One region of the Rhizobium sp. N122 genome, then DNA from elsewhere that is predicted to be linked to it. Evidence: riboswitches for the same ligand, from Rfam matches in the RefSeq annotation. Region 1 holds a riboswitch; the other holds the start of a gene.
The links. A riboswitch is a leader RNA that binds a small molecule or an ion and turns the genes downstream of it on or off. The one in region 1 is predicted to bind S-adenosylmethionine.
Positions count from the first base shown of each region.

Region 2: another riboswitch for S-adenosylmethionine. It lies ahead of metA (homoserine O-succinyltransferase); the one in region 1 lies ahead of ATY75_RS23655 (O-succinylhomoserine sulfhydrylase).

Region 1 covers NZ_LOKU01000037.1:22,973-37,247, reverse strand. Annotated here, with positions in the region: gene apaG (Co2+/Mg2+ efflux protein ApaG) at 255-647, opposite strand; gene ATY75_RS23655 (O-succinylhomoserine sulfhydrylase) at 904-2,088, opposite strand; SAM riboswitch at 2,131-2,209, opposite strand; gene ATY75_RS23650 (2'-deoxycytidine 5'-triphosphate deaminase) at 2,283-3,377, shown strand; tRNA gene ATY75_RS23645 (tRNA-Gly) at 3,437-3,510, shown strand; gene ATY75_RS23640 (hypothetical protein) at 3,533-3,814, opposite strand; gene ATY75_RS23635 (VOC family protein) at 4,180-4,560, shown strand; gene ATY75_RS23630 (methyl-accepting chemotaxis protein) at 4,766-6,775, opposite strand; gene ATY75_RS23625 (transporter substrate-binding domain-containing protein) at 7,266-8,141, shown strand; gene ATY75_RS23620 (tellurite resistance TerB family protein) at 8,152-8,565, opposite strand; gene ATY75_RS23615 (thermonuclease family protein) at 8,661-9,377, opposite strand; gene ATY75_RS23610 (helix-turn-helix transcriptional regulator) at 9,389-10,078, opposite strand; gene ATY75_RS23605 (response regulator transcription factor) at 10,192-10,839, opposite strand; gene ATY75_RS23600 (hypothetical protein) at 10,932-11,330, opposite strand; gene ATY75_RS23595 (DUF952 domain-containing protein) at 11,450-11,803, shown strand; gene ATY75_RS23590 (quinone-dependent dihydroorotate dehydrogenase) at 11,800-12,888, shown strand; gene ATY75_RS23585 (MATE family efflux transporter) at 12,864-14,210, opposite strand; gene ATY75_RS23580 (CAP domain-containing protein) at 14,239-14,275, opposite strand, start outside.
Region 2 covers NZ_LOKU01000036.1:1,826-16,100, forward strand. Annotated here, with positions in the region: gene ATY75_RS23290 (FAD-dependent oxidoreductase) at 1-578, shown strand, start outside; gene ATY75_RS23295 (SIS domain-containing protein) at 624-1,352, opposite strand; gene nagA (N-acetylglucosamine-6-phosphate deacetylase) at 1,370-2,521, opposite strand; gene ATY75_RS23305 (SIS domain-containing protein) at 2,521-3,552, opposite strand; gene ATY75_RS23310 (GntR family transcriptional regulator) at 3,549-4,322, opposite strand; gene ATY75_RS23315 (aldose epimerase family protein) at 4,459-5,481, opposite strand; gene metA (homoserine O-succinyltransferase) at 5,575-6,498, opposite strand; SAM riboswitch at 6,549-6,626, opposite strand; gene ATY75_RS23325 (ABC transporter ATP-binding protein/permease) at 6,781-8,643, shown strand; gene ATY75_RS23330 (hypothetical protein) at 8,708-8,872, shown strand; gene ATY75_RS23335 (DUF5666 domain-containing protein) at 8,892-9,521, opposite strand; gene ATY75_RS23340 (ABC-F family ATP-binding cassette domain-containing protein) at 9,636-11,456, opposite strand; gene ATY75_RS23345 (thiamine diphosphokinase) at 11,460-12,116, opposite strand; gene ATY75_RS23350 (MarR family winged helix-turn-helix transcriptional regulator) at 12,178-12,708, opposite strand; gene ATY75_RS23355 (MDR family MFS transporter) at 12,825-14,275, shown strand, end outside.

The DNA of each region.
Region 1 (14,275 bases):
AGGCCGGACGTTTGGGAATTCCGGCAAAATGCGCAAACGATTTTGCGTGAGAAGCAGGTAAAGCACCCTTCCAACAAAACCGCTGCACACTTTTTGATGAATTTGCTCCCGGCTCCCGGCTCCCGGCTCCCGGCTCCCGCCTCTTGCCGGTCGGTGTCCCCACCCTCCGTCGTCCTCGGGCTTGACCCGAGGACCCATGCGGCAAGCACGGCGTTCGTGTTCGCACTCACGAAGCGACCGCGAACCTACGCACGTCAGTTGAGCACGCGCAGCAGCCCCGGTGAATCCAGCGAGAAGGCGGGGATGTCGACATCGAACATCTCGCCTTCATCCGTTTCCATCTGGTAATGGCCGAACATCAGCCCGGAGGGCGTGTCGAGCGGGCAGCCCGAGGAATATTCGTAGGTGTCGCCGGGGCTGAGGCGTGGCTGTTCCCCGACGACGCCGGGGCCGGTCACCTCGTCCACCTGCCCGTTCTGGTCGGTGATATTCCAGTAGCGGTTGACCAGGCGAACGGCGATGCCGGAATTGTTGCTGATGACGATCCGGTAACCCCAGACATAGCGATCGTCGTCCGGATCGGATTGCTCCTCCAGATAGAATGGCTCGACGACGACTTCGATATCTTTTGTGAGGGCGCGATACATGCCTTGCACCTTAGTCAAGATATGTTACCCGTATCTTATAAGAGGGCCTGTCCGTCAAGAAACGGAACGATGATCGTGAATAAAACGGTCCTGATCGAAGGTGTTTCGATCGTTAAGCCTAATTGGCAGCGTTAATTCAGTTCCGAACGCCGGCACAGCCGAACTTGTTCCCCCGGCCTCGCCTTCGAGGTCCGGCCCGGCATCGTCTTCAGTCCGGCGACCGAACCCCAAATGAGGTCCGGCCGCCATTAGCTGATCAGGCCGAGACCTTGGCAAGCGCCTTGGCGAAATCCTCGATCAGGTCGTCGGTATCCTCGATGCCGGCCGAAAGGCGGACCGTGCCCGGGGAAATGCCGAGTTCGGCGCGCGCCTCCTCCGACAGGTTCTTGTGCGTCGTCGTCGCCGGATGGGTGATCAGGCTCTTGCTGTCGCCGAGATTGTTGGAAATCTTGATGATCTCGAGCGCGTTCTGCAGCGCGAAGGCCGCTTCCTTGCCGCCCTTCAGCTCGAAGGCGACAAGCGTCGAGCCGCCGCTCATCTGCTTGGCGATGATATCGGCCTGCGGATGGTCCTTGCGGCCGGGATAGATCACCTTGGCGACCTTGCCTTGCTCGGCGAGGAAATCGGCAATCTTCGCCGCATTCTGCGTCTGCTGCTTGACGCGCAGCGGCAGCGTCTCGATGCCCTTCAGCAGCGTCCAGGCGTTGAACGGCGACATGGCCGGGCCGGTATGGCGGAAATAGTCGTGCAGGTTCTCGTCGATCCAGGCCTTGTCGGCCAGGACGACGCCGCCCAGGCAGCGGCCCTGGCCGTCGATGTGCTTGGTGGCGGAATAGACGACGATATGGGCGCCGAGATCCAGCGGCTTCTGGAAGAGCGGTGTTGCGAAGACGTTGTCGACGACGACCTTGGCGCCGACCTGGTTGGCGAGCTTGGCAACCCCTGCGATATCGACCACCTCGAGCGTCGGGTTGGTCGGGCTTTCCAGGAAGAACACTTTGGTGTTCGGCCGGATTGCCTGTTCCCAGTTGGCAAGATCACGGCCGTCGACCAGCGTGCACTCGATGCCGTATTTCGGCGCCAGAGTTTCCACCACCCAGCGGCAGGAGCCGAAGAGGGCGCGCGCGGCAACGATATGGTCGCCTGCTTTGACCTGGCAGAGGATGGCCGCGCTGACCGCCGCCATGCCGGAGGCGGTGGCGCGGGCGTCTTCGGCACCTTCGAGCATGCACATGCGCTTTTCGAACATGTCGTTGGTCGGGCTGCCGTAGCGGGCGTAGATGTAGCCGTCGGTCTCGCCCTTGAAGCGGGCTTCGGCCGCCTCGGACGTGTCATAGACGAAGCCCTGCGTGAGATAGATTGCCTCGGATGTTTCGCCATATTGCGAACGCAAGGTTCCGCCGTGGACGAGTTGGGTTGCCGGGCGCCAAGTCTTGCTCATGCCATCACCTTCACATAACAAAAAAACCGGCCGCAAAAGCAGACCGGTTTCAACCCGGTCTTTTTAGCCACTTGTTTAACGTGGCTGCAAGCCGACCGGCCAAATCACCACGGGATAATTCTGCAATACTGCTGTTAGCTGCTTGCGTCAATTCCCCGTATTTGGTTTTGTCGGCGGCAAATGATGGATGAGGCATGATGGCTCGTGAAACGGGAATTCTGGCGGACCGCGCGATCTCGGCGCTGTTCGAAACGGGGCGTCTGATCTCCGAACGGGAGCTGGACCGCGACCAGATCCAGCCGGCAAGCCTCGATCTGCGCTTGGGCGCCAAGGCTTTTCGGGTGCGCGCCAGCTTCATGCCCGGCCCTTCGCATCTGGTCTCGGATAAGCTCGACCGCCTCAGCCTGCATGTGATCGACCTTTCCGAAGGCGCGGTGCTCGAAACCGGCTGCGTTTACATCGTGCCGCTGATGGAGAGCTTGGCGCTGCCGGCCGACATGTCGGCCTCGGCCAATCCGAAGAGCTCGACCGGAAGGCTCGATATCTTCACCCGCGTCATCACCGATTACGCTCAAGAATTTGACAAGATCCCGGCTGGCTATGCCGGCCCGCTCTATCTCGAAATCAGCCCGCGCACCTTCCCGATCGTCGTGCGCCGCGGCTCGCGCCTGTCGCAGATCCGCTTCCGCGTCGGCCATGCCCTGCTCGGCGAGCCGGAACTGTTGAAGCTGCATGAAAGCGAGACGCTGGTCGCCAGCAAGCAGCCGAACGTCTCGGGCGGCGGCATCGCGCTGTCGATCGATCTGGCCGGAGATGAAGACGGCCTGATCGGCTATCGCGGCAAACACCACACCGCCGTCGTCGATGTCGACAAGAAGGCCGAGCACGACATCTTCGATTTCTGGGAACCGCTCTATAGCCGCGGCCGCAACGAGCTGATCCTCGATCCGGACGAATTCTATATCCTCGTCTCGCGCGAGGCCGTGCACGTGCCGCCGGATTATGCCGCCGAGATGACCCCCTTCGACCCATTGGTCGGCGAATTCCGCGTCCACTACGCCGGCTTCTTCGACCCCGGCTTCGGCCACGCCCCGGCCGGCGGCCGCGGCAGCCGCGCCGTGCTCGAAGTGCGCAGCCACGAAGTGCCCTTCATCCTCGAAGACGGCCAGATCGTCGGTCGCCTCGTCTACGAACACATGCAGGAAAAACCGGTGAGCCTCTACGGCTCCGGCCTCGGCTCCAACTACCAGGCCCAGGGCCTCAAACTCTCGAAGCACTTCCGCATCTGACAGCTTGCGTGTCGCGTGACTTGACAGCAGCCCTCATCTGTTGGAAATCTCAGCGCATCGCGGGTGTAGCTCAATGGTAGAGCAGCAGCTTCCCAAGCTGAATACGAGGGTTCGATTCCCTTCACCCGCTCCAGCTGCCTTTCCAGCGACCTGCTCTAATCCCCAAAAAACCGGATCGGCTTGTATTGCCGATGCGCGATGATCAGGCTTCGGTCGGGCTGGATGATGTAGGTTTCCTCCACCTGCCGGCCGTATTGGTCGATGAAATCGTGCGGGAAGGCGGAGCCCGCGGGGGACTTGGTGAGCTTGCTGCGTGGTTGGCCGTTATAGGTGATGCTTCCCGGGATCGGCTCGAGGCCGGGGCCGCTATAATAGGAAACGCTGCTGCACCCGGTGAGAATGAGGGTGCCGATCAGGCCGATGAGTGCGGGTTTCATGTCCATCCCTTCCGGTGCGCCGACGATGGGATCTTACTCCGGATCGGATCACACTCGCCAGATGAAACGGCGGATCCGCCTTCAATCCTTAGGGATGGATCGCCTGGAACGCCGTGATCGCTTTATGGCCTGCTTCATTGCCGAAACCGGCGCCGTCTGCTAAATCGGCATGGTCGAAAAAGGCAGGATCGGTTGAGGTAAGCCCGATCCCTTCCGTCAGGGCTCCGTAGCGCCCCGGCGAAGCTCTGCTCCGTGGCCCATGGCACGAGAACCCGCGACGTGATCCGCATGAAAATGCGGGATCCCGGCGGCGTGCGGAGACGGCAAAAAGGCAGTCCCGGGATTTTTTTGAACGGAGACTGTCAATGCGCCTGAACCATCTCGATTTTCACGTACCCGATATCGCCGAGACGGCGGATTTCTTCATCCGCCATTTCGGCCTGCGGCTTAAGGATATGCGAGGCAACAACGGCCTGGCGATCCTGGAGGACGATACCGGCCTCGAAATCGTCCTCAGCCACGCCATCGCCAAGTTCGGCACTGCCGATCAGGTGGAGATAGGGCGGCAGACCTATCATATCGGCTTCATCCTGACCGAAAGGGCGGATGTCGATGTGGTCCATGCCGGGCTTGTTGCCGCCGGCGCAGCACTTTCCGGCCCGCCGGCCGCCATGCGCGGCGGCTGGCTGTTCTATTGCACGGCGCCGGGGAATATTCTGGTCGAGGTGGGTTGGCGGCCGGGTTAAAATGGCCAGGCGGCCTCCAGTTTGCGCCCGAGGGCAGCCCCTCACCCTAGCCCTCTCCCCGTAAAAAACGGGGAGAGGGGACGTGCCACACGAAACATTGGCGTGGGACGGAGAGGGGGCGGCATACCTCCTTCGCCCCGTTTACGGGGAGAAGGTGCCGGCAGGCGGATGAGGGGCAGGCGGCGAACGCTGAGGTATTGTTGCCTCAGAACTCCGTCCAGTCCTCATCCTGGCCTTTCGGCGCGCTGTTGGTTGCGCCGAAGGCGTTGGCGAGGGTCTGGCCGAGGGCGCGGGCAGGCGAGGCGGTCGGGCGGGCCGCACCTTCCCGTGCGACGCGGATCGCGGGTGCCTTGGCCACTGGGCGCGTGGCGGGGCGGGGTGCGGCTGCCGGCGGCCGGGTCGAGGCGATCGGGGCGGCGGCGGCGAAGCTGCCGGTGCCGGTCAGCCGGAATTGGCCGAGCAGGCTGTTCAGCGCTGCCGCTTCCGTCGCGAGGCTGTGGCTGGCGGCTGTGGACTGCTCGACCATCGCCGCGTTCTGCTGCGTGCCCTGATCCATCGTGTTGACGGCGGTGTTGATCTCCTGCAGCCCGATCGACTGTTCGCGCGAGGCTTCGGCGATGGCATGGACGTGCTGGTTGATTTCTTGCACTTCCTGGACGATCGAGTCGAGTGCCTTGCCGGTTTCGCCGACCAACGAGACGCCGGTCTGCACATGTGTGCCGGAATTGGTGATCAGGTCCTTGATTTCTTTCGCCGCCTTGGCGGAACGCTGGGCAAGCTCGCGGACTTCCTGGGCGACGACCGCAAAACCCTTGCCGGCTTCGCCGGCGCGCGCCGCTTCGACGCCGGCATTCAGCGCCAGCAGATTGGTCTGGAAGGCGATGTCGTCGATGACGCCGATGATGTTGGAGATTTCGCCCGAGGATTTTTCGATCTGCTGCATGGCGGAAACGGCCTTGCGGACGATCTCGCCGGATTTTTCGGCGCCGAGGCGGGTGCGGGCGACGAGCTGGCTCGCCTCCTCGGCGCGCTTGGCGGCGTCACGCACCGTCGTGGTGATCTCCTCCAGCGCCGCCGCCGTCTCTTCGACGGAGGCCGACTGCTGTTCCGTCCGCCGGGAAAGCTCGTCTGCGGAAGACCGGATTTCGTTGGCGCCGGCGCCGATCGCCCGGGCATTGGCGCCGACCGTATGCAGCGCCTCGTTGAGCTTCTCGACCGAGTTGTTGAAATCCTCGCGTAGCGCATCGAGATGGGCGACGAAGGGCTGGTCGATATGCGAGGCGAGATCGCCGGCGGCAAGGCGGCGCAGGCCGTCGCCGAGCGCGGTCACCGCACCTTCCAGTTCGGCTGCTTCACGCGTCCGCTGTGCCTCGCGTTCGCGGCGTTCGCCGTCGCCGAGGCTGCGGTCGGCTTCGGCGCGCGCCTCGATCCGGGCACGTTCGATGGCGTTGTCGCGGAAGATCGAGACGGCTTTGGCCATCTGGCCGACTTCATCGCCGCGGTCGAGGCCGCCGACATCGCTTGCGGTATCGCCCTCGGCAAGCCGCGTCATGCGCAGGTTGAGCCGCGTCATCGGGCCGGCAATGCCCATCTGGGCCACGACGACGCTGAATCCGACGGCGCCGAGAACGGCGATGCCGATCAGAACGAGGCAGAAGACGATCCGGCCGTTGACCGAAGCCGAGAGCGCGTCGCCGCCGTCGTTGAGCATGGCCATCATCGCATCATTGTTGGCGATCATCTTCGGCGTCAGCGCATTGAGCTTGGCATTGATCAGGGCGACATTGGCAAGCGCGCCGGCGCTGTCCTTGGCCTTGCTCTGTTCGGTGATCTTGTTCGCCAGCGTTTCGATCTCATCGATGCCGGCCTGAATGTCGTCGATCGCCGCCTTGCGGCTCGGCACCAGCGCCAGCGCATCTTTCATCCGTTCGCGGGCCTGCGGCAGTCTGCTTGGCGCCGCAAGCGCGGTGGCGAAGGCCGGCGTATCCGGTTTCATGTCGGCGAGCAGAGTGACCTGCAGCACCGAGGCCACCACCGAGGCGCTGGCGCGCGCGCTCTGCATCGAGGCCAGCGCCTCATGATCGATGAAGGCGCTGTAGGCGGCATCCGCACGGCGGAATTCGGAAATGACATAGACCAGCCCGGCCATTGTGATCAGCCCGAGCAGCGCCACGACCGATATGATTTTCGTGCGGATTTTCAGATGCTTCAACATGGAAATGTTACCCGGTTGACCAGGCGTCGCACGCCTGGTGCTTTAAAATCAATTGTTGCAAACAGAGCGCTGCGTCGGTGTCGCGGCTCAGGGATTATTGCGGGGTTGACGCATGCATCATGCAATCGGCCGGCGGGTCCGTGTCGTCGTCACAAATAGAGGCGATATTCTTTAATTCCGCGCTAACGGCAGGGCGGCGACGCAGTGATTTTTGGGGGTAAGGAGGGCCACGGTTGCCACCGCACCGAAGGCTGGCTGCCCCTCACCCTAACCCTCTCCCCGTAAAAACGGGGCGAGGGGACGTGCCCCGCGAGACGTTAGCGAGGGACGGAGAGGTCGCGGCAAATCTCCTTCTCCCCGTAAAACGGGGAGAAGGTGCCGGCAGGCGGATGAGGGGCGGATGCGCACGATCCGTCCCATAGATATTCCCCGTCCCGCATGACTCTGTTACATCTCGCGGCAACGCTTCGCGCTTAACTCCGAGACCACGATGATCGAATCCAAACGGGCATTTCCGATTCTGAGGGCTCTTCTTGCGTTCGGCCTGTTTCTGGGCGCTCTGTTTGGCGGCTTTGCCGCATCCGCCCAGCAGGCAACGCCCTCGCTGCCGCTGCTTTTCGATGCCCGCGAGCGTCTGGCCAGGCCCGATCTCTCCTCGCTGGTGCGGTTGCGCTTCCTGACCTCGGTCGATTTTCCGCCGTTCAATTTCACCGATCAGAACGGCAAGCTGTCCGGTTTCAATGTCGATCTCGCTCGCGAGATCTGCAGCGAGCTGGAGATTTCGGACAAGTGCCAGATCCAGGCGATCCCCTTTGTCGATCTCAAGGATGCGCTCGCCGCCTCGCAGGGCGACGCCGTCATCGCCGGCCTTGCGGTGACGCCGGAGCTGCGCCGGCAATTCGTCTTCTCCCGGCCGTATCTGATGCTGCCGGCCCGCTTCGTGCGCAATCTCGCCGTGCCGCTCGACGGCAAAACGGCTGCCGCGCTTTCGGCGCACTCGGTCGGTGTGGTCAAGGGCACGGTGCACGAGGCGATGCTGGCCGCCTTCTTTCCGGCGATCAAGGCTGAGGCCTTCGACACCAAGGACGCCCTGCTTGCGGCGCTGAAGGAGCGCAAGGTCGATGCCGCCTTCGCCGATGCGCTGCAGCTTTCCTTCTGGGTTTCCTCGCCGGCCTCGGCCAAATGCTGCGCCCTGTTCGACGGGCCTTACCTCTCCGAGCATTTCCTCGGCGAGGGCATGACGATCATGCTGCGGCAGAAGGACAGCGTGCTGACGGCGGCGATCGACCATGCGCTCGCCACGCTGTCGCGCAACGGCCGTCTTCAGGAAATCTATCTGCGCTATTTTCCCTACGGGCTTTATTGAACTTTCGAGCTTATCCCTTGCGGAAACGGGCAATGGCGCTGCGCTCGATCGCCGCGCAGGTGAGCTTGTCGAGGCCGAGCCGGTCGCGCAGCAGGCTGAGCAGCCGCAGCTCCTCGGCTTTGACAGAGAGATCGGCGGACGCGACTTCGACGGCCAGCGCATAGGCCGTGTCGTAGAGTTTTGCCGGCAGGGTGTCGCGCACGGTTTCGAGAACGACGTCGAGGCCCTCAGGCCCTGACAGCAGCGAGGCGCAGTCGCGCGCCACCGAAATCAGCTTGTCGTCGTCGAAATCCCGGAAAACCGGCAGGAACCCGATCAACTGGCCGATCCTTTCCATCTCCCGGTCGTTCATCGTGCTGTCGACGGCTGAGGCCATCACCATCACGTAGATCAGCGCATCATGGGCGGAAAGCGGCTTGTTCATCTCTGATTCCTTTTTCGATCAGCCCAAAGTGGGAATTGGCAGTGGGAATTGGCAGCCGGCATTACAAGGGATCGGCTCCCTGTCAAGGCCGCCGGTTATCTCCGGCGCGGATCGTCGCCATAAAGGCCTTTCCCCGCCTGCCTGGCCTTCTCGGCAGCCCATGCAAGCGGTGAGCCCGCCGCTGCCTCGGCCCAGCCGTTTTCGGCAAGCCATGTGCCGAGATCCTGCGTGCCGAGCCGGCAGGCGGCGGTCGCCGTTTCCTTCCATTCGGCCGCATCGACATCGCAGGCGATGCTGCGGTTGCGCAACAGCTGGCGTAGCGCCGTCTTCGCCATCATGCCGCAGGGCCATTGCCGGCCCGCCGGCCCGCATATCCTGTCGGCCGGCGTCGGCACGATGCCGGCAAGCTGAAGCTTGCGCTCGCCGAAGGAGAGAAGGCCGGCATTGTCGACCGCCGGCCGCGCCAGCTCCATCGGCGTCTTTACGGCCGGACCTGCGGTTTGCCCGGCGGCCGTCTCGGCTCGCTGCTCGCTGTCAGCGGGTTTCGGCGCCGCGCCGTCGGTTGGTCCGGGGGAAGGCGGAGCCGGGTGTTGCGCCGCCGGTTCCGCAGATTGGGCGATCACTTCGGCACGGTCGTCCGAAATCACAGCCGGTTCGCCGGTCTTAGGGGCGGAATCCACAGCAGTCGCCGTCTCCTCAGCGGAGACGGTCTCGCCGTCCGTCCCGCCCCGCAGCCTTGCTTCTCCAGCCATCAGCAGGCCGGCCACCACCGCCATGCCTATGAGGCCTGTGAAGATGGCGGCAGGGCGCATGGAATATCTTCCTATTGGCTGGCCCAGATGATGCGGGCGATCCAATCGACATCGGAAAGCTCGAGGGTGCGGTTGGGATGTTCGGGATTGAGCGACAGGAGCTCGATCGAGCGCGGGCTCTGGCGCAGCAACACCTTCGCCATCACCTCGCCCTCGTTTGTGCGCACCACGACGCGGTCGTTGCGGCGCACCTGCGCGCCCGGCTCGACGATCAGCACGTCGCCGTCGCGGTAGAGCGGCATCATGCTCTCGCCCTGCACCTCGAGCGCATAGACGGCCGATTTCTGCGACGGGGCTGCGGGAAATTCCACTACGTCCCAGCCCTGGCCGGCCGGAAAACCGCCATCGTCGAAGAAGCCGCCGGCGCCGGCCTGGGCAAAGCCGAGAAGCGGAATCGAGCTGCCCTGCGGCGGAAAAGCGCCGTCAGCCTGTGCGCCCAGTTGCCCGGCCAGCTTCCTGGAAAAACCGGCATCCGGCTGCAGGAAGGCAAGGAACTGCTCGACGCTCGCCCCTGTGGCGTCGAGCACCTTGGCGATCGATTCCGTCGAGGGCCAGCGCAGCCGGCCGTCGGCGGAAAGCCGTTTCGATTTGTTGAAGGAGGTGGGGTCGAGCCCGGCGCGCCGCGCAAGACCGGATGGCGTCAGTTCATGCCGCTCGGCAAGCCTGTCGATCGCTCCCCAGATCTGGTCGTGTGACAGCATAGGCGCCCGATTCCGTGCGCGGCTCATCCGCGCGTCAGCCGGCCGGAATATTAACCGAGCGTGCCGCCGGAGTAAAGGCAAAGGAGGAATAAAATCCTGTTATTGCAAGCGTTTCAGGCGACCATCGCCATATTGATCTTGCCGAGCTGGATGACCGCCTGCGTCCGGCTGTCGACGTCGAGTTTCAACAGGATCGCCGAGACATGCGCCTTGATCGTCGCCTCGGAGACGCCGAGTTCGTAGGCGATCTGCTTGTTCAAAAGCCCTTCGCCGAGCATGGTCAGCACCCGGCTCTGCTGTGGCGTCAGCGTGTGCAGGCGGTGGATCAGGTCGGCGACATCGGGATCCTGCTCCTGGCCGTCGCGGTAGTTTTCGGGCGTGGCGATATCGCCGGCAAGCACCGTCTGGATGCTGCGGCGAATGTCGTCGATGCCGGCGGATTTGGAGATGAAGCCGGAGGCGCCGAGTTCCAGCGCCCGGCGGATCGTCGTCGCGTCGTCGGTCGCCGAGACGATGATGATCGGCAGGCTGGCAAATTCCGAGCGCAGCGCCATCAGGCCGGAAAAGCCGCTGACGCCGGGCATGGCAAGGTCGAGCAGCATCAGGTCGGCCTCCGCATGGGCGCCTGCCGCCTTGCGCGCGGCGGCGAAATCGCCGGCCTCGACGATCGCTTGGCGGCCTTCCATGCCGACCACGGCCTGGCGCAGCGCGTCGCGGAACAGCGGATGATCGTCCGCAATGATGATGGTCTGTTCCTGCATCGAAAACTCCCTCCCAAGAGCCCGATCTGCCCGCATGCGCCGCCGTCCCCTCCGACGTTTGCCTGCATGCCTAGTGATATGACTATATCAGATCAGGTCTTCTGCGGAAGGGGATTGGCGTTTTCCTCGGCCTGAAACTCCTTCACCATCCCCATGAAACTCTTCATCATCTTCTCCATGATGCTGATCGAGCGGTCGACCTCGGCGTCGCTCGGCAGCGCCCGCTGAATGAGGCCGCCCTGTTCCAGCTTCGTCACCCGCTGCGAAAGCCGGTCGAGCTCGTCCTCATAGGCCGCCCTTTCGTCGGCCGCCATGCGGCAGACGAGGGCGCCGTCCTTGTCCTGGCAGATCGACATGGCGCCGGTCTGGCGGTCGAGCCGGACGAAATGATCGCCGCTCTTTTCCAGCTGGAACCGGCTAGCATCGGCCTCGGCCGCTGCGGCGCCAAGCGGCAGGAGAAGAACGCCAAGTGTGAGAACCAAAATCTTCATCGTCTCATCCTCCGGATTTTGCTTGTGCAGGTCCTGTTTTTAAGGGCCGGGGGCGTGGACATCGCCGCCTCTTTCCGGCAAAGCGCTGGTGATCGAGGACCAGCAATCGCGAGGCCATGATGACCCTGACACCGACCCTTTACAAGATCGTGACGGAAACGCTCTGGCAGCAAGCCAGACAAACCGGCATTTTTCATGGCGCCGGCATCGATCTCAAGGACGGCTTCATCCATTTCTCGACGGCAGAACAGGCTAAGCAGACCGCCGCGCTGCATTTCGCCGGCCAGTCCGGCCTGCTGCTGATTGCGGTCGATGGCGGGGGCTTCGGTGACAAACTGGTGTTCGACCCCTCGCGCGGCGGCGATCTTTTCCCGCATCTCTATGCCGATCTGCCGCTGGCTGCCGTGCTCTGGGAGGTGCCATTGCCGCTCGACGAGACCGGCGCCCATATTTTCCCGGAGTTGCAGCCATGATCGATCCCTTCAAACGTCTCGCCCGCAAGGGTCTCTTCCTGTTCGATCCGGAAACGGCGCACGGCATGTCGATCGCCGCGCTGAAATCCGGCCTGGTGCCCGCCTGCCAGATCACGCCCGATCCGCGGCTGCGCCAGACCGTCGCCGGCCTCACCTTCGAAAATCCGCTCGGCATGGCCGCAGGCTATGACAAGAATGCCGAGGTGCCGGAGGCGCTGCTGAAGCTCGGCTTCGGCTTTACCGAGATCGGCACGGTGACGCCGAAGCCGCAATCCGGCAATCCGCGCCCGCGCATCTTCCGGCTGGTGGAGGATGAAGCCGTCATCAATCGCCTCGGCTTCAACAATGAAGGTCATGAGGCCGCTTTCGGGCGGCTCACGGCGCTGAGCGGCAAGGGCATTGTCGGCGTCAATATCGGCGCCAACAAGGACAGCGACGATCGCATCGCTGACTATGTCGCCGGCATCCGCCGCTTCCATTCGGTCGCGCGTTATTTCACCGCCAACATCTCCTCGCCGAACACGCCGGGACTGCGCGACCTGCAGGCGCGCGAAAGCCTTGCGGCGCTGTTGTCGTCAGTGCTGGCGGCGCGCGACGAGATGGCTGTGACCTCAGGCCGCACGGTGCCGGTCTTTCTGAAGATCGCCCCGGATCTGACCGAGGAAGGCATGGACGATATCGCGGCGGAAGCGCTGTCGCATGCGCTGGATGGGCTGATCGTCTCCAACACCACGCTGTCGCGCGACGGACTGAAAGATCAGCGCCAGGCCAAGGAGGCGGGCGGTCTCTCCGGCGTGCCGCTGTTCGAAAAATCGACCGCCGTGCTTGCCAGAATGCGCAAGCGTGTCGGCCCCGCCCTGCCGATCATCGGCGTCGGCGGCGTCTCCTCCGCCGAAACCGCGCTGGAGAAAATCAAGGCGGGCGCCGATCTCGTCCAGCTCTATTCCTGCATGGTCTACGAAGGCCCCGGCCTGCCTGGCGATATCGTCCGCGGCCTTTCCAAGCTCATGGACCGCGAAAAGGCCGGCACGATCGGCGAGCTGCGTGACAGCAGGCTGGATTACTGGGCGGCCCGAAAGGTCTGATCGGCCCGCGGCTTGACCAGCACGGCCAGGAAAAAGCCGCGGAAGAGCAGGAACGCGTTCATAGCAAGCCACAGCCCGTGATTGCCGAAGAGCGGCACGAAGACGGCGAGCATGGCGAGGTAGCCGGCAAAGGACATCAGCATCCGGTTGCGCATCTCGGCCGACCATGTCGCGCCGATGAAGACCCCGTCCATCAGGAAGGCGAGTGCGCCGGTCAGCCCGGTCACCGCCGCCCAGGGCAGGTAACTCGCTGCCGCCTGCCGCACCTCGGGTGAGGTTGTCAGCACCGAGATCAGCCAGGGACCGGCCAGGAAGAAGAACGCGGAAACGATCGCCGCCAGTCCGAAGGACCACAGGATCGTCAGCTTCAGCCCACGGTCGAAGGCCGGCCGGTAACGGGCGCCGACCGCCCGGCCGGTGATCTGCTCGGCCGCATTGGCCAGCCCGTCGAGATAATAGCCCGACAGCAGGAAGAAATTCATCAGCACGGCATTGGCGGCAAGCGTCACCGCGCCAAAACTGGTGCCGATCCGCGTCATGATGGTGAAGGCGCCGATCAGCACGAAGGTGCGGATCAGGATATCGCGGTTGAGCGCGAAAAGCTCGGCCAGCCGGTGCCGGGAAACGATCTCCGCCCACGCCGGCCGTTCCGCCTTGGCAAAGCCGCTGAGCACGATGAACAGCCCGGCGAGCGCGCCGGTCACCTCGCCGGCCATGGTTGCCCAGGCGACGCCGGCCACGCCCCAGCCGAGCGTCAGGCCGAGATAGATCGACAGCACGATATTGATGCCGTTGATCAGCGCCTGCAGCAGCAGCCCGACACCGCCCTGTCCGCGCCCGAGCACGAAGCCGAGGATGGCGTAATTCGCCAGTGCTGCCGGCGCCGCCAGCATGCGGATCGAGAAATAGGTGCTGGTCGCCTCTGCGATCGCACCTTCCGCGCCCATTAGCCGCAAACCGGCCGCCATCAGCAGCGGCGAAAGACAGAGCAGTGCCAATCCGCTGCCGAGCGCGGAGATCAGTGCTCTGGAGAAGACGGCCTGTTGCTCGTGCTGGTCTCGCCGGCCATAGGCCTGCGCTGTCAGTCCTGTCGTCGATGCCCGCAGGAAGTTGAAGCTGCCCAGGATGAGATCGAAGAGCATCGCGCCGATCGCGAGCCCTGCCAGCGCTTGCGGATTGCCCATATGGCCGACGACGGCGGTGCTCGTCAGCCCGAGCAGCGGCGTCGTCACGAAGCCGAGCGTCATCGGAATGGCGATCGACAGCACCAGCCGGTGCGTCACCTCGAAGGCAAGGGAATGACTGTTGCTGCGCGTATCCATGCTTGCCCCATATCGAGGCCGAATCGCCTCAGCTTGACAGCACCATGGCCCAATAAGGCAGGTTT
Region 2 (14,275 bases), on a different contig from region 1:
GCGTGATGGAAGCCGCCGCCAGACAAGCGGGGGTCGAGTTCGTCCGAGACTCCGTGACGACTATTTCGCGTGAGCGGAATGGAGTGAGGATGCTGGCTTCAGCCCACAGCATTCATGCCAGAGCAGTCGTGATCGCCGCCGGGGCACATTCCCGGAAGCTGGCTCTGCAGCTCGGAGAGCGGGTTCTACTGGATACGGAGCGGGGTTATCATCTCGAGTTCGATATGGAAACATTGCCGGTGGAACGGCCGGTATGCCCGACGCATCATGGATTTTACCTTTGCCCGATGCGTGGCCGCTTGCGCGTGGCCGGCACTGTGGAACTCGGCGGCATTGCTGCTCCTTCGAACCCGAGGCGCCTGGAAGTGTTGCTTGCAAATGCGCGCAGGATTTTCCCAACGCTTGGTGAACCGAGCCGGAGCTGGATGGGTTTCCGCCCTTCCATGCCCGATTCCGTTCCCGTTATCCGGCCTTCAAAGGGAGGCAGGGACGTCGTGTTTGCCTTTGGACACGGGCATATCGGTTTGACGCTGGCACCGCGGACCGCCCGCATGGTCAGCACCATTCTCGCCGCTTGATCGCGTCATGGACCATGCTTGCGAGCAGCAGGCCTTTTATCCGACTCAGAGATGCGGGTTGCGCGGCCGGTATTTCTTGACGAGTTTCTGGTTGATCTCGGCGGCCCCCGGCATGTTGGCGCTGAGATAAACCGGCGCATCGCCGGATTTCGAAAGCTCCGAAGCGACTTCGGCGAAGATCGCATTGATGACCGTCACTCCGACCGCCGTCGAGACCGGCCCGACCCGAAGCCCCGTGCCTTCGAGGTCGAGAACGGCATCACCCGGCGGCAGCCCGTTGTCGAGCACGATATCGGCGACTTCTGCGAGCCGGCGGCGGCCGTTGGCGATCGCCGTGGAATAGGCGATCGAGGTGATGGCGATCACCTTGGCGCCGATCTCATGCGCATAATCGGCGGCCTCGATCGGCGCGGCGTTCACGCCCGAATTGGAGGCGATGATGATGACGTCGCCCGGCTGCATGCCGTAACGCTCCAGCATCGGCCGCACCAGGCCTTGGGTGCGCTCATAAACCGAACTGATGACCGCGCCCTCATGCAGCATGGCTGAGCCGACGAGCACCGGCACGGTGAAGGCGAGCCCGCCGGCACGGTAGTGCACCTCTTCCGCCAGCATATGCGAATGGCCGGTACCGAAGACATAGACCCGCTTGTCGCCGCGGGCAGCATCGAGAATGACACCAGCTGCCTGCGCCATCGGCTCGGCAAGCGTCTGCTTCAACTCTTCCAGCCGGCCGATCAGGTTGGAGAAATAGGCATTGGTGATGTCGGTCATCCCACTTCTCCTTGAGATCACGCCGCTTCGCCGCAAAGCCAGGTGGCGGTAACAGTCAGCGCATCGGTGAGATGCACGAGATCGGCGCGCGCGCCCGGCGAAAGGTGGCCGCGATCGGCAAGCCTGAGGAAGCGGGCCGGATAAAGGGTCGCCATGCGCAGGGCTTCAGCGAGCGTCAGGTCGAGATAGGTGACGCCGTAACGGATCGTCGAGATCATATCGACGTCGGAACCGGCCAGCGTCCCGTCGGAAAGCACCAGCTTCGAACAGAAGCCGCCCTTTTCGCGGCGGACGGTGCGCCCGTTCAAGGTGAAGGAATCCTTCTCCGATCCGACGAGCGACATCGCATCGGTGACGAAGAACAGCTTGCCTTCGCCGCGTTTGGCGCGCAGCGCCGTGCGCAAGGCCTTCGGGTCGACGTGATGTCCGTCGGCAATGATGCCGCACCAGGTCGAGGGATGATCGATCGCCGCGCCGACGAGGCCGGGCGCGCGGTGTCCCATCTGGCTCATGGCGTTGAAGAGATGCGTGACCCCACGCGCCCCGGCATCGAAACGTTGCTCCGCAGCCTCGCTCGAACAATCGGAATGGCCGATGCTGACGGTGACGCCGGCCTCCGCAAGCTCGCGCACCTGGGCAACCGTCACCTGCTCGGCGGCCATGGTGACGAGCAGCGTGCCGATCGCCTCGCGCGCCCGGATGAAGGCCTTGACATCGCGGTCCTCGACCGGCCGCATCAGTTCGGCCAGATGCGCGCCCTTGCGCGCGGGCGCCAGATGCGGGCCTTCCAGATGCAGGCCCGCGACGCCGCGGTTCGCGTTCACCGCCTCCTTGGCTGCCTCGACCGCGGCAATGGAAGCCTCTGACGTATCGGTGATCAGCGTCGGCAACAGCGCGGTCGTGCCATAGGGCCGGTGCCCCTGTGCGATGATCTCCATCGAGGCGACGGAGGGTTCGTCGTTCAGCATGCGTCCGCCGCCGCCATTGACCTGCGCATCGATGAAGCCGGCCGATAGCACGCCGCCGGCAAGTGTCACCGTCTCGCCATCCGGCAGATCGTTTCCAGCGGCGATCGCTTCGACCCGGCCGTCGGCAACGATCAGCGCCCTGTCGTCATGGAAGCGCTCGCCATCGAAGATGCGGGCGCCGACGAAGATCTTGCGGGCCATCAGACCGTCTCCGTCACCTTGAGCAGGTTTGCCGGCCTGTCGGGATCGAAGCCCTTTCGCCGCGTCACCGACTCGATCAGCCGGTAATAGACGAGCAGCGACACCAGGGGATCGATCAGGCCGTTGCCCGTCGTCGGCACCCGAAGATTAAGGCCGGAGAGCGGCTGCGTGGAAAAACCGACGGTGGTGGCGCCGAGCTTCTGCAGGCGCTCCAGCGCCTGGCCGTTATTGGCGAAGGCGGCATCGTCGGGCGCAAAGGCGACGATCGGAAAACCCGGCTGCACCAGGCGCATCGGACCGTGCATCAATTCCGCCAGCGAGAAGGCCTCGGCATGCAGGCCGGAGGTTTCCTTGGCCTTCAGCGCCGCTTCGAGCGCGATCGCGAAGGCCGGGCCGCGGCCGGCCGTATAGAGCGAGGTCGCGTTGAAAAGCACCTCCCCGGCTGCCGCTGTGTCGATCCCGGCGGTGGCCGAAAGCGCCTCCGGCAACTTGGCCAAGGCGGCCCGCAACTCGGACGCGCCGCCGATCGCAGCCGTCACTCCGGAAAGCGCGGCGACCGAGGCGATGAAGGATTTCGTCGCCGCGACGCTCTTTTCGGCGCCGGCATTGAGGCCGAGAACGATATCGGCCTGTTTCGCCAGCGGACTGTCGGTGACGTTGACGACGGCGATCGTCGTCGCCCCGCCCTTCTTGGCCGCATCCTGCAGCGCGACGATATCGGGGCTGGCGCCCGACTGCGAGACGGTGAAATGCACGCCGCCCTTCAGATGCAGGGCAGCACCGTAAACGGAAGCGATCGACGGACCGACCGAGGCGACCGGAACGCCGCAGGTGATCTCGAACAGATATTTGAAGAAGGTGGCGGCGTGGTCGGAAGAGCCACGAGCCGCCGTCGTCACCACGCTCGGGCGGGCTGATGAAAACAGCCGGGCGATCTCGGCAAAGACCGGCTTTTCCTTTTCGAGCAGGGTGGCCACCACTTCCGGCGATTGGCCGGCTTCCTGCAGCATCAGCGACTGATTCTCACTCATAGGTCATCTCCGATTCTCAATTCGGCAACGAAATCATAGGCATCGCCGCGATAATGCGAGCGGGTGTATTCAACGACGCGCTGGTCTTCCAGGCGCGAGACACGTTCGATCAGCAGCGCCGGAGCGCCGACCTCGACATTCAGCATCGCTGCGGAGGACGGGTCGAGCGTGACCGCGGTCAGCCGCTGCAGCGCCCGCACCGGCCGGTGGCCGCTGGCCGTCAGCGCATCATAAAGCGATCCCTCGCCGCCGGCATCCTCGCCCAGGAACTTGATCGGCACCACGGCGCGTTCGATCGCCAGCGGCAGGCCGTCGGCGAGACGCAGCCGGTCGAGCCGCAGCACCGGCTCGTCGCCGCTGAGGCCGAGCAGGAAGGATTCCTCCGGCGACGGCGTATTGACCGCCCGCGACAAGATCCGTGCGGCCGGCAGGCGTCCGCGCGAGCGCATGTCGGCGGAGAAGGAGGAGAGCCGCCAGAGCGACTGCTCCATGCGCTCCACCCTGCTCGATACGAATGTACCGCTGCCGTGGCGCGATTCCAGGGCGCCCGACGCCATCAGATCGCGATAGGCGGTGCGCACGGTGACACGGCCGAGCTTCAAAGCCTCGGCAAGATCGCGCTCCCCCGGCAGCGCCGTGCCGGGCTTCAGCAATCCTTCCTGGATAAGGCCGATCAGTGTCTGCGCCAGCCGCTTGTAGAGCGGCCCGGTCAGCGCCTGGTCACGCAGGCCGCGGCTGTTCAGCTCCGCTATCAGACTGGTTCTATCCATAGGCAGACAATAGAACCTATTTAGAACCAATCAGCAAGACTGAAATCCCGCGCAGGCAAGAAAAAACCTCCCCGGGCGCCGGGGAGGTTTTGATAGCAACAGAATTTGACAGCCGTGCGTCCGCTGAAAAAGACGCTCAGCTCTTGGTGAAGATATAATCCGTCTCCTGGCGCAGCACCTCGCCGGGGCGCAGCACCGCATTCGGGAAACCCTGGTGATTGATGGCGTCCGGCCAGACCTGCGTCTCCAGGCAGAAGCCGGCGAACGGGCCGTATTTGTGCCCGCCGAGGCCGGGAGCGCCGGTGTTGAGCTTGAAGCCGGCATAAAACTGCACGCCGGGCTCCGTACTGCGTACCTCAAGCGACACACCGGAATAGAGGCTGCGGGCGAGCGCGACGCTGCGCTTGGCGGTGCGCTCGCCGGACAGGCAGAAATTATGGTCGTACAGCACCTGTTCGCTGCCGACGAAACGCTTCATCGGCGCCATCTCGCGGAAATCGAATTCCGTGCCGGCGACGGAACGGATCTCGCCGGTCGGCACCTGTTTCTCGTCGGTCGGCAGATAGTGGTCGGCGGCGATCATGATGTCGTGGCCAAGCGCATCCTCGCGGCCGTCGAGATTGAAATAGGCATGCTGGCAGACATTGGCGAGCGTCGGCTGGTCGCTGGTGGATTCGTAGGTCACCGACAATTCGCCGTTGCCATGCACCCGGAACGTTGCCTGAATGGTGCAATTGCCGGGATAGCCGGCGCGGCCATCGGGATCGACGATCTTCAGCACCACGCGGTCGACGTCATGCTCGACGACCGTCCAGTTGCGCTTGGCGACATTGTCGCTGCCGCCATGCAGATGCGTCACGCCGTTTTCGTTCAGCTCGAGCTGATGCTCCTTGCCGTCGAGCGTGAAGGCGCCGCCGCCGACACGATTGGCGCAACGGCCGGGTGTCGCGCCGAAATAGGCCGAATAGAGCGGGTAGCTGTCGAAATCCTCGAAGCCGAGCTGCAGCGGCGCGTCATGCCCTTCCAGGCGCAGATCCTGGATGACCGCGCCCCAGGTAATGATCTTGGCCGTCAGCCCGCCGCCCTTGATGACGACGCGATAGACGGTCTCGCCCGCCTTCGTCTGCCCGAAAACTTCCCGCTCCAACTTATCCGACATGATCGACCGTCCATTTGATATCTAGCAATCCGACCGGAACCTGCCCGCATTTGGTCCAAACCGCAACCGGCCGCGATCAGAAAGGAACATCGCTCACAGATCCGTGCCGATCTCCTCCACATCAAACGGCGTCGTCTGGTAGATCTCGTTGATCCAGTTCCCGAACAAAAGATGCGCATGGCTGCGCCAGCGGTTCTGCGGCGCAAGCGCCGGATCGTTATGCGGGAAATAGTTGTGCGGCATCTTGATCGGCACGCCGGCATTGACGTCGCGGAAATACTCGTCTGACAGCGAGGTGGAATCATATTCGACATGGTTGAACATGTAGAGCCGCCGGCCCCGCTTCTCGTGCACGAGGCAGACGCCCATCTCGCTGGATTCCATCAGGATCTCCAGCTTGTCCGATTTCTCGATATCGTCGCGGCGCACTTCGGTCCAGCGCGATACCGGCACCTCGAAATTGTCGGAAAAGCCGTTGAGATAGATCGAGGCAGGCTTGAGGTTGCGGTGGCGGTAGACGCCGAAGGCTTTCTCTTTCAGCTCGTATTTCGGAACGCCGTGGAAGTGATAGATCGCCGCCATCGCGCCCCAGCAGACATTCATCGTCGAATGCACATTCGTTTCCGTCCAGTCGAGAATCTCCTGCATCTCCGGCCAGTAGGTCACGTCCTCGTAGGGCAGGAGCTCGATCGGCGCCCCGGTGATGATGAAGCCGTCGAATTTACGATGCTTCACCTCCTCCCAGGTCTGGTAAAAGGCAAGCAGGTGATCTTCGGAGGTGTTCTTCGCCTTGTGGCCGCCGATGCGGATCAGCGACAGTTCGACCTGCAGCGGCGAGGCGCCAACGAGGCGGGCCATCTGCAATTCAGTCTTGATCTTGTTCGGCATCAAGTTGAGCAGCCCGATCTGCAGCGGTCTTATATCCTGACGGATCGCCAGCGTCTCGGTCATCACCCGCACACCCTCTTGCACCAGGGTTTCAAAGGCGGGCAGCGTATCGGGGATCTTGATGGGCATTGCGGTCACTCGATCAAAAAAGCAAAAAACCGGCGGCGAAAAAAATCGCTACCGGTCCGCACGCGGCCCTTTAGCGAATTTTTTAACGTGGCTGCAAGCCGGCCGGCCAAATCACCACGGATGCTTAATTAGACCCAGTCGTGCCGCGAATCAACTGCCGAATGCATGCGGGAGCGACCCATGCAAGCATCATCACAGTTTAATGACTGATAGAATCTGTTGATAGACCGGTAACGCCACCATGTTAATAATGGTAAGCATGGGCGATGTTGGAAAAGCGTAATGGCAGATAAGACCGAGGGGAGGCCGGGCATCCGAAGGCAGGATAGGGTAGGGTATGATCTCAGCCTGACTTACCGCCTCGGAGTGATGTTCTCCGCATTCTGGAATTCTGAGGTGCGTGGCAAGGTGCTGTTTCTGGCGACCGTGCTGATCCTCGTCATCCTGGCGACGGCCTATGGCCAGGTCATCCTCAACGAGTGGAACGCCCCCTTCTACGATTCGCTGGAGCGCCGCGACCTCGGCGAATTCTTCCATCAGCTTGAAATCTTCGCGATGATCGCCGGTACGCTGCTGCTGCTCAACGTGCTGCAGGCCTGGCTGAACCAGATGACGGCGCTCTATATGCGCGAAGGCCTGTCGCGCGATCTGGTCGATCAGTGGCTGAAGCGCAAGCGGGCGCTGCGGCTCTCCTCCAGCGGCCTGATCGGCGTCAATCCCGACCAGCGCCTGCACGAGGATTCCCGCAACCTCGCCGAAAGCACGACGGGCCTCGTTCTCGGCCTGCTGCAGGCGACCATTCTTCTCGTCAGCTTCATCGGCGTGCTCTGGGAGCTTTCCAGCGGCTTCATCTTCCACATCAGCGGCCATAGCTTCTCGATTCCGGGCTACATGGTCTGGGCGGCAATTTTCTACGCCGCCTCCGCCTCGGTGCTGAGCCAGGTCGTCGGCCGCAAGCTGGTCAAGCTCAATGCCGACCGCTTCTCGAAGGAAGCCGAGCTTCGCTTCACCCTGATGCATGCCAATGAGAACATGCCGGCGATCACCGTCGCCCGCGGCGAGGAGAATGAACGTCGGCGCATCAACACCGACATCAGCTCGGTGCTGAGGGTCGTGAAGCGGCTCGCCATGGCCAATACCAACCTCACCTGGGTTTCGGCCGGTTACGGCTGGCTGGTGATCGTCATTCCGATCATCGTCGCCGCGCCAGCCTATTTCTCCGGCGGCCTCACGCTTGGCCAGCTGATGATGTCGGTCGGCGCCTTCAACCAGGTCAATACGGCCCTGCGCTGGTATGTCGCCAATTTCGGTCCGATCGCCGAATGGCGCGCCACGCTGATGCGCGTCACCGATTTCCGCGAGGCGCTGCTGGAGACCGACGAGGACTTCGAGCTGAAGGATGGCATCACGTATGAAAACACCGCGGCCGACACGCTGACGCTGAAAGACGTGGTGATCGTCGCCAAGATCGGCGAAGACATCGAGGAATGCGGCGGCTTCCGCCTGCTCGAAACCGATGTCGTGATCAAGGCTGGCGAAAAGATCATGATCAACGGCGACCACAGCGTCAACCGCAAGCTGCTGTTCCAGGCGATGGCCGGCCTCTGGCCGTGCGGCAGCGGCACGATGGGTCTGCCGCCGATCGACGACATGCTGTTCGTCCCGCAGATCGCCTATATCCCCGGCGGCACGCTGCGTGAAGCGCTGGCCTTCCCCGAAAGCCCCGATGCCCACGAGAAAGCCGCCGTCGAGGCAGCCCTCGAGAAGGCCGGCCTGCATTCGCTGATCTCAAGGCTCGATACCCGCGCCCGCTGGGACAAATTGCTCGACAGCGACGAACAGAAGGCAATCGGCTTCGCCCGCCTGCTTCTCGTGCGCCCGCGCTGGATCATTTTCGACGAAGTGCTTGAGGGCATGGAGCCGGAATGGCAGGAAACCATGGCCGGGCTGCTCACCTCCATGCCCGAAACCGGCATGATCTATATCGGCCGCTCCGAGGCCTATCTCGAGATGCTGAAGCCGCGCGTGCTGCACTTACAGGCGCTGCCGTCAAAATCCGAGGAACCGCAGCAAGATCAGCAAGCCGCCCGTCCTGGCGCCAGCGCCGGTACGGGCGCTGCCGCCATGCCCGCCCCGGCGCTGTAGAGCGCCCGCGCGTCCAACAGACGCTCGATGATTTTGCATGTCATGACGTTGGCGAGGCAGGGACATGTCTATGATGAAACGCCGCAATCAAGAGCGTTTGGAAAAGCTGACGGAATTGCAGCGTTTGATCACCGACGGATTGGATAGCGGCATCAGTGATCGTTCCAAAGACGAAATTATTCAAGTCGCGCGCGAACGACTGGCTGCGCCAGATGGAAGAAATCTATAGGCTTTCCTAAACCAGCCGGTCACATCGGAGGCGTGATACCATTGAGGCCGACGGCCACCTGGCTGGCCGAAATGCTGCCATCCGCCGCTTTCTCGCCGGTGACGATGACCTTGGCGCCGGCCTTCAGATCGTCCTTGGTCGCCGGCGCCAAGGTCACGATCGGCGTGCCGTCTGATATGGTGATGGTTTTTTCCTTGCCCTGATAGGTCAGCGTGATCGTATGGCCGTCGACGGATTTGACGGCATTGCTGACTGTCGCGTTGGTCATCTGGCTGTTCGGCTGGGCATCCCAGGGACGGTTGCCCTCACCGGTCCCCCTCATCGACGCCGGAAAGATCAGCACCTCGATCGCCCCATCCGGGCCGCTGCTTTTCGGCAGCGAGGCGACGCCGACGAAATCGCCGGGCTTGATATCCTCGACCGACGCTTTTTTGATGCCGCCGACTTTCCAGCCGGCTTTCAGCGTAATCGTCGCATCGCTGCCTTCGCGCGTCTTGACGATGAGACTATCGCCGCTCAGACTTTCGATCGCGCCGCGGACGCGAATGCGCTGGCTGTCCTGCGCCTGTGCGGCCTGCGATAGGCCAAGCGCGACCAGACTGCCGGCGGCAAGTGCTGTGAAAAAACGGGAACGAAGCGTGCGAGACATCTGACTTTTCCTTGTCGCCCTTGCGATCGGCGCTATCCCCGGTTGCCGGACGGCACCTTATGCCGCCTGGCAACGGGCTGACGAATCAATGAAAAGTGAGCCGCGAGGAAAAGCTCAGCCTTCCAGCTCTTCCCGCAGCATTTCGAGCTCCAGCCACTCCTCTTCCATCTTGGTAAGGCTGGCGCGCAGCTTCTCCATCTCGCCGGCGAGCCTGTTGAAAGCAGCGGCATCACGGGTAAAGAGATTGGGGTCGGCCATCACCTGTTCACGTTTGGCGATCTCGGCTTCGGCTTTCGCCATCTCCTTCGGCAGATTGTCCAACGCGAATTTCTGCTTGAAGGAGAGCTTGCTCTTCGAGCCTGCTCCAGAAGGTGCGGCACCTTGCGTCTTCGGCTTCTCCGCCGCCTTCTCGGCTCGCTTGCGCTCCTCGAGCGCGCCCTTGCGCTGGGCGAGCATGTCGGAATAGCCGCCGGCATATTCGATCCAGCGGCCGTCCGGCGCGTCCGGCACGGCGGGTGCGATCGTCGAGGTCACGGTGCGGTCGAGAAAATCGCGGTCATGGCTGACGAGAATGACCGTGCCGGGAAAACCGGCGACGATCTCCTGCAGCAGATCGAGCGTTTCGATATCGAGATCGTTCGTGGGTTCGTCGAGGATCAACAGGTTCGCCGGGCGCGACAGAATGCGCGCCAGCATCAGCCGGGCGCGCTCGCCGCCCGACAGGCTTCTGATCGGCGTCCGCGCCTGTTCCGGCTGGAACAGGAATTCCTTCATATAGCCGGTGACATGACGCTGCTCGCCGTTGACGAGCAGGTTTTCGCCGCGCCCATCCGTCAGATAATTGGCCAGCGTGTCCTCGGGATCGAGATCCTCGCGCTTCTGGTCGAGCGTGGCGATCTCCAGATTGGTGCCGAGCTTGATCGTGCCGCTATCCGGCGAAAGCTGCCCGGTCAGCATCTTCAACAGCGTCGTCTTGCCGGCGCCGTTCGGACCGACCAAACCGATGCAATCGCCGCGATGCACCCGAATCGAAAAGGGCGTGACGATCGGCCGGTCGCCGAAGCTCTTGGTGATCTTGTCGGCCTCGATCACCAGCTTGCCGGATTCCTGCGCGTCCGAAGCCGTCGCCTGCACGGTGCCCTGCGGCCCCTTGTGGCCGCGATATTGCGAGCGCATCGTCTGCAACTCCCCGAGGCGGCGCATGTTGCGCTTGCGCCGTGCCGTGACGCCGTAGCGCAGCCAGTGCTCTTCGCGCTCGATCGCCTTGCCGAGCTTGTGCTGCTCGAGTTCCTCTGCCTCCAGCACCTGATCGCGCCAGGCCTCGAAATGCGCAAATCCCCTGTCGAGCCGGCGCGAGCTGCCGCGGTCGAGCCAGACGGTTGCCGTCGAGACCTTTTCGAGGAAACGCCGATCGTGCGAGATCAGCACCAGGGCGCTGCGCGTCTTCTGCAACTCGCCTTCCAGCCATTCGATGGTGGGAAGGTCGAGATGGTTGGTCGGCTCGTCGAGCAGCAGAATGTCGGGCTCGGGCGCCAGCACGCGGGCAAGGGCGGCGCGGCGCGATTCGCCGCCGGAAAGGGTTCTCGGATCCTCCTCGCCGGTCAGCCCGAGATGGGAGAGCAGATAGGTGACGCGATAAGGATCGTCGCCTGGCCCGAGGCCGGCCTCGGCATAGGCCTGAACGCTGTGGAAGCCGACAAAATCCGGCGCCTGTTCGAGGTAGCGCACCGTCGAGGACGGATGGCGGAAGACCTCGCCGGACTGCGCCTCGACCAGGCCGGCGGCGATCTTCAGAAGCGTCGATTTTCCCGAGCCGTTGCGGCCGACGAGGCAGATCTTGTCACCGGGCTCGATCTGCAGGCTGGCACCCGCCAGAAGCGGTGCACCGCCGAAGCTCAGGAAGATATCGTCGAGTTTTAGAATGGGAGGGGCCAAAAATCAGACTCCGGAAAGATCATAGGGCCTGGCGAGCACGATCGCCCGGCCGCTGCCGAGCGAAAAGCGAACCTTGCCTTCCGCGACATTGGAAATGGTGCGCGACGAGCCGAAAGGCAGATGGAAATCGGCCAGCGGATAACGCGCATTCTCGATCGAAAGCCCGGTCAGCGCGCTGAATCCCAGCACGGAAAACAGGCTGTTCTTGGGAAGATCCAGCTCGACCGCACCGACAAGCAGCGGCACCGCTTCCTCCTTGCCCGAGGTCAGCAGCACGTTGAAACCTTCTTCCGCCAGGCTGACGGCCGACAGCAGATGCTGAAGCGCGTGGTCCGAGCGTTCGCCGCCGAGCGCACCCGCCAGGATCAGCCGCCGCCCACCCCGCGCAATCGCTTCCGAGACGGCTATTTCGCCATCCGTCGCCGCCTTTGCCGCGGGATAGGGCTGTTTCGGCACATGGGGAAAGGCACCCTCGAGATCATCGGGCGTCGAATCGAAATCGCCGACCCAGAGCTCCGGCGTGACACCGAGGGCGGCCGCATGCCGCATGCCGCCATCGGCCGCGATGAAGCGGGTGCCGGCGACGGCATGGCGCAAACGCTCCGTCAGGCTAAGTTCGCCGCCGAGCAGAATGGTAAAGGTGGATTGGCTCATGGGCATTGCCCTTAGCGCAAACCGGGGGTGGAGGGGAAGGGGCGCCGGCCGATCCGCCACGTTCACCTCAGCCCGGCGTATCCTTATCGCGGGACAGAAAGATCGCTTCGTAACCGCCGATGAAACGATCGAACAGGGCCGCGAAGCGATCGACATCCTCTTCGGGCCAATCGGAAACAATCTCGGAAATGATCGCAAGTTTCTGTGCGCGGATTTCTGCAAGCAGCGCCTCGCCCGCTGCCGTCATGACCACGACGATCCGCCGCGCATCGGCCTGCGAGGCCTCGCGGCGCAGAACGTTGCGGGTCACCATCTCGGCCACCACCCGGCTAGCCCGGGACGGATCGATGCGCAGCATCTCCGCGATCAGGCCGACCGTCACCTCGCCGGCGGGCTGCGCCCTGCGCACGGCATCGAGCACATCGAGATGCGAAAGCTCGAGACCCGGTGCGGCGCTCTGGATCGCCAGCCGGCCGATCAGCCGCCGCCCGGTCATCAGCCGCATACGCGCCATGCTCCGGCCGATAAGAGACACGTTTTCGTCGTCCGGCTCGGCGGCCTGGCTGCTGGACAGGATCCTGGTCAGGGCTTCATTCATGACGACACCATAACAGAGCGGAAGCCGAAATTGAATATGCCGAGGTCATTAATGTGCCATTGACAACTATATGCTAATAGCACATAAATTATCCATCGGATCGGAATGATGCTCCCATGGACATGCAACTCGCGCCTGCGCCGCTCGTGACGGATCCTCGTCGCCGGCTTATCCTCTTTTTCTTCCTGATGACCGCCATGTTCATGGCGACGCTGGATAATCAGATCGTTTCCACAGCGCTGCCGACGATCGTCGGCGAATTCGGCCATCTCGAGCGTTTCGGCTGGATCGGCTCGGCCTATCTCCTGTCGCTCAGCGCCGTCATGCCGCTCTATGGTAAACTCGGCGATCTCTTCGGCCGAAAATATGTGATGATGACGGCGATCATGATCTTCACCCTCGGCTCGGCGGTCTGCGGCCTCGCGGTCTCGATGAACACGCTGATCGCCGCCCGCGTGCTGCAGGGTCTCGGCGGCGGCGGCATTATGGTGTCGATCTTCGCCGTCAACGCCGATCTGTTCGAGCCGCGCGAGCGGGCGCGTTATCAGAGTTATTCCAGCCTCGTGCTGATGGCGTCGGGCGCGATCGGTCCGGTGCTCGGCGGCACGATGAGCGATCTTTTCGGCTGGCGCTCGATCTTCCTCGTCAACGTGCCGATCGGCGTCATCGTCCTCACCGGTCTCGCCTTCATGCTGCCCTATCGCAGGCCGCATCGCCGCCCCAGGATCGATTATGCCGGCGCGCTGCTGCTCGCCCTGACGACGACCAGCATGGTGCTTGCCACCGACAGCAGCGAATTGTTCGGCGCATTGGTCTCGCCGCAGAGTATCGGCATCGTCGCCTTCGGAATCGTCTGCGCCGTCACCTGGGTGTTCGTCGAGCGCCGCGCGCCGGAGCCGATCGTGCCGCTGGACCTCTTTCGCAATTCCACCTTCAGCCTGCTGTTGCTGATCTCGATCATGGGTGGTGCCATCGCTATCGGCATGGTCAACTATCTCGCCCTCTTTCTGCAGACAACCACCGGCCTTTCGCCCTCTGCCGCCGGCCTTCTCTTCATCCTTCTGACGGGCGGCCTCGTCTGTGGATCGCTGTCGGCCGGCCGCATCATCTCGAAGACCGGCCGCTACAAGCCCTTCGCCATTGCAAGCCTGACCTGCAGCGCCATCGCCTTCGCACTGATGTCGCAGATCCACGCGGGAACGTCGATCGCTCTCATCGGCGCGATCATGATGCTGCATGGCATCGGCATCGGCCTTGCCCAGCAGGTTCCCGTCATCGGCGTCCAGAATGCAGCGCCTGCCCGCGACGTCGGCGCCGCCACCGGCTCGGTGACGCTGTCGCGCATGGGAGGCGCGTCGATCGCCATCTCCATCTATGGCGCCATCATCGCTTCCGGGCTCGGCAAGGTCGGCGTCTCGATTCCCGGTGTCGCCGACATCGAACAGCTGACGCCGAAAATGATGGCTTCCCTTCCCGAAGCGAGCCGCCGGGCCGTCGCCGATATCTATGCGGCCGCCTTCTCGCCGCTCTTCATGACCGCCTGCGCCATTGCGCTGATCGGCCTTAC